DNA from 2 places in the Lysinibacillus sp. ACHW1.5 genome. Region 2 is predicted to be linked to the other one. Evidence: riboswitches for the same ligand, from Rfam matches in the RefSeq annotation. Region 2 holds a riboswitch; the other holds the start of a gene.

Region 1 (2,206 bases), 1.9 Mb from region 2:
GTTGGCATCCACCCACGTGCTGAAGGGAAGTTTATTCACAATGAAATGATTAATCCTTTGTTTAAGATGATTTTCCTTATGAATTATAGGCGATTTCGCTACTAACAAATTAAATGTATCAGTTGGAATATTTGTATTGGCTATGACAAAATGAGCTTCCTCTATAATTTGTCCAGAAACGGCTCGAGTAAATAGTTTCATTTTTTCCTCTAAATTACTCGTTACTAATTGTTGACTTGTTTTCATATTTTTCATCCTTCCACTATTAGAAGTACACTATCTTTCATTATAAAGTCAATGAAAGATAAAAAATACGCAGTTCACCTTTTTTATATCCCCCTATAACTTTATTAGTAGTTTGGAAAATATTATGATATTTGACTTTAGAAAAACACTACTTTAAAATTGATTTTAGTAATCTAATAGGAATGTGGAGTACACTCGATTCCTATGACAACTGAATAGCGTGTAGTAATAGGTGTAAATTGCGTGCAATTTGCTTAAAAGGGAAGTCGGTGTGAATCCGACACTGTCCCGCAACTGTAAATGTGAGCGACTTTTCAGCAACCACTGTCAAATGATGGGAAGGGGAAAAGTGGCGATGACCATGAGTCAGGATACCTGCCTGTTACGAGTACACACCATAAACCTACGAGGAATAGGAGGTGGCATGTTGACAAAACAGAATGCTCTGTTCGTCACAGTACGTCAAACGCCCATAGTAAATGAAAGGGTTCATAATCGAACTCGTTCACACATACTTAGGGTTTGTTTGGCATTGTGTGATGAAAGAAGATAAAATGAAGGATTTCCTCAAAAGTAGGGAGTCCTTTTTGTTTTGAAAATATGTACGCAAAGGGGATGCACGTATGACAAATATTCATGTAACGACAACGTTGGAAACGCCTTATGAAGATCTGAACATTTGTAAGCAACCACGCACAGAAGTTGCCAAGAAAGCGAAAACAAGAATGGTGGTCGAGTCTCTGATCGATCAATTATTAGCAACGAAGCTGATTCGCAATGATCGCTTCTTTGAGCAAATCTTATATAATAAAGAAATTATTTGGATACAAAATGGGGATGTGGACGGTCATCTTTTAGCGAAAGCAGCCATAGCAGATGAACTAAAAACAAAGACGAATAGTTTTATGATGTACATGCCGACCAATCCGATTGTCTATGAGGTCAAAGGAGAAGCGTATCACTTAATTACGCGCATTGATTCTACACGCGCAAAGCCCAACCTCGACCGTCTATCATTGGAGCCCAAGCCTGTTTTAAGTGCCGCTCGTGTCAATGACTTATTATGCTCGATTGTCATGCGCTTTTACGAAACATATTTATATGATTTAGCATCTCATCATGACAAACTCATTGCATTTGTGCAGCAGGAATATGCCCAATTTATTGAAGCGGTGCAAGCGTTAAATGATTATCATTTCAACTGGCATCCACGTGGCAACGGTCACGAGCTTTTACTGCAATTAATTGATCATCTACAACTATTAAAAAGTCAACCTGGTAAGGTACTCATTGATTTTACGAACAAGCATGACTATGTAATAGTTGAACCCGCATATTTGTTGGACAATCCAACAAAGAAAGCTGTCGGTGCACTATAAAAACAAGCCCTCCATTTTTTGGAGGGCTTGTAATATCTTGTTGTAGGGTAGAGATATATTGATGCCCAAGCAAGAAATACCCGCGCTAGAGCGATGGATACCCGTGGAAGCCGAGAAAATACCAGAAGCGCCCACCCTACAGGCAATGCATGGCTGCCTGTGCTTCTTGCCATGGAACCGAATATCCTTTGCCCTTAGCACAAAAGATACTAGAGGAACTATACTCAGGGTCGGCATTTTTATCATAGCCAATCTGTGCAATCACATCCTCTGTATTATGGCACACATCATAGCCATCAAATTGGAGTGTGAGTGCACCTTTCCCATTTGTATAGGCGGCAAAGGTTGTACTGTAGCTCATTAAAGTGGCAACAGGTGCACGACCTGTTAGGATAACATCCGTTTCGGATAAAATCGGGTCATCGAACGTGCCTGCTGCTTGCTGAATATCAGTCATCATACGACCGATAAAGTCGTTTGAAGCTTTCATTTTAAAGCGATAATAGGGTTCAAGTAGAACATTTTGTGCCTGCTCCAGCCCCTGACGCAGGGCACGGAAACTGGCTTCACGGAAATCTCCC
Region 2 (2,206 bases):
GGAGACGATACATATTTTTTAACAATGTTGATTTTCCGCTCCCATTAGGACCAATTAATCCAACAAATTGCTTTTCTTTTATTTGAATGCTTACATCATGCAGTATACGCTGATCGTAAATGGAGAATGATATTTGTTTCGCTTCTAATGTCATGGAAGTTAATCTCCTTCACCGAAAGAATAGTTGTTACGACGGAGAAGCCAAATGAAAAATGGTCCTCCACAAAAAGCTGTAATAATACCAATTGGCATTTCCTGAGGAGCAATAATAATTCGAGCAAAGGCATCTGCCCACACTAAGAATATTCCACCTATTAAAGCACTGATAGGTATTACGTATTTATAGTTTGAGCCCACAATTAAACGCACAATATGGGGAATAATTAATCCCACAAATCCTATAGAACCACTAACTGCGACAAGCACACCTGTTAATAGAGATACTAGTAGTATTAACTGAATACGGAATTGCTGAAGATTAACGCCTAATGTCACTGCCGCCTCTTCTCCTAGTAATAATAAATTTAAATTGCGATAGTGTAGCCACAGTAGCCCAAATACAATAAAGAATACGAAAGCTGGAATCACAATATTATTCCATTTGGCTCCAGCTAAACTACCTAGCATCCAAAACATAACAGCCTTTAAGGCCCCTTCTTGCTTTGACATCATTAAAATAAAGTTAGAGATAGCCGTTAAGATAAAGGACACAGCCATGCCTGCCAATAGCAAGCGGAAAATAGAGACACGTCCCCCAACACGTGATAAGAAAAAGACAAGTGCAATGGCAAGTAATGAACCAAGGAATGCGGATACTGAAAGAGCGTAAATACCTAAAAATGAAAAGGCTCCTAAAATAATCACAGAAGTAGCGCCGACAGCTGCCCCTGAAGAAATCCCTAGAATATACGGGTCTGCAATAGAATTACGTACTAGTGCCTGAATGGCTGCCCCTGCAATAGCTAACCCCGCTCCTACTATCGCTGCTAGCAAAACACGAGGTGCTCTTATTTGCCAGATGATGATTTCCTGAGAGCGACTCCAATCTTGCTCGATCGAATTTTGTATAAAAGGAATTTTAGAAAGAATAACTTTCCATACATATAGCGGTGTAACTGAAACTGAGCCAACCATTACAGCAAAGGTCATTGAAACAATTAATACCATGAAAAGTACGAAGGAAAATAACATAAATTTTTTATTCATCTGTTTTAAACTCCTACTGAATATATTGATGAATGAAGCAATAAAAAAAGGTATCCCATGCGAAAATGCGCATAGAAATACCCTAGATTAAACAAAGTCAGAAAAATATCCAGCTATTGTCCGTATTGCTTGCATCCTCGTGGGCATTACAGGTATTACTAAATGGCAGGTCTCCTGGCTTCGATTCACTATCCTATAATTGCCTTCCCATTCTTAAACAGTGGCAAATCATATTATAGGATTCCTCGTTACAGTTGCGGGACAGCGTCGGACTTCCACCGACTTCCCTTTTAAGTGACATTTAAAAATGTCACACCAATAGTATTTGAAGTTATAAAATGGTGACGGTTCTATCATACATTTTTATAGATAGATAGTCTACTTCAATTTAATTCAGCAATTGAGTTAACTTAAATAAACAATAAGGTTGACACAAATACATTCGTTTTTTACACTAGCAGTAATAACTTATAAAGCGAGGTGAAATTCATGGCAACTGTTACACAACATAGTCACCATAAGTTAAGAACTGTTGACATTACCTACATTGGGTTATTTTCAACGCTAATGATGGTGGGTGCTAATATCACTTCCTTTGCACCTTTTATGGTAGTTGGTGGTGTACCCATTACGCTTCAAACCTTCTTTGCAATTTTAGCAGGGCTTATTCTTGGTAGTAGAAAAGGTGCGCTCGCCTGCACAATTTATATGTGCGTAGGATTGGCAGGAGCCCCTGTCTTTGCTCGTTTCGGTGGTGGAATTGGCCAAATTTTAAGCCCTACCTTTGGGTTTATTATTACATTTATATTAGCTGCATTTGTTGCAGGATTGATCGTAGAACGAAGCGGGACAAAGAAAAGTTTTATCGTAGCTGCTTTGGTAGCAACGGCTATAAATTATTTGATAGGAACAAATTGGATGTTTTTTGCCTATAAGCTTTGGGCAAGTGCGCCAGAGAATTTTTCATATAAGCTCGCTTGGCTTTGGATGATTCCTCCAC

Evidence for each region. A riboswitch is a leader RNA that binds a small molecule or an ion and turns the genes downstream of it on or off. The one in region 2 is predicted to bind cobalamin.
Region 1: linked by a shared signal. The riboswitch ahead of L6W14_RS10215 (hypothetical protein) and the one ahead of L6W14_RS20215 (FecCD family ABC transporter permease) in region 2 are both predicted to bind cobalamin.

The regions. Positions count from the first base shown of each region.
Region 1 covers NZ_CP091777.1:2,075,231-2,077,436, forward strand. Annotated here, with positions in the region: gene L6W14_RS10210 (GNAT family N-acetyltransferase) at 1-246, opposite strand, end outside; cobalamin riboswitch at 460-644, shown strand; gene L6W14_RS10215 (hypothetical protein) at 870-1,625, shown strand; gene L6W14_RS10220 (elongation factor G) at 1,762-2,206, opposite strand, start outside.
Region 2 covers NZ_CP091777.1:4,024,461-4,026,666, forward strand. Annotated here, with positions in the region: gene L6W14_RS20210 (heme ABC transporter ATP-binding protein) at 1-154, opposite strand, end outside; gene L6W14_RS20215 (FecCD family ABC transporter permease) at 160-1,206, opposite strand; cobalamin riboswitch at 1,353-1,541, opposite strand; gene L6W14_RS20220 (biotin transporter BioY) at 1,696-2,206, shown strand, end outside.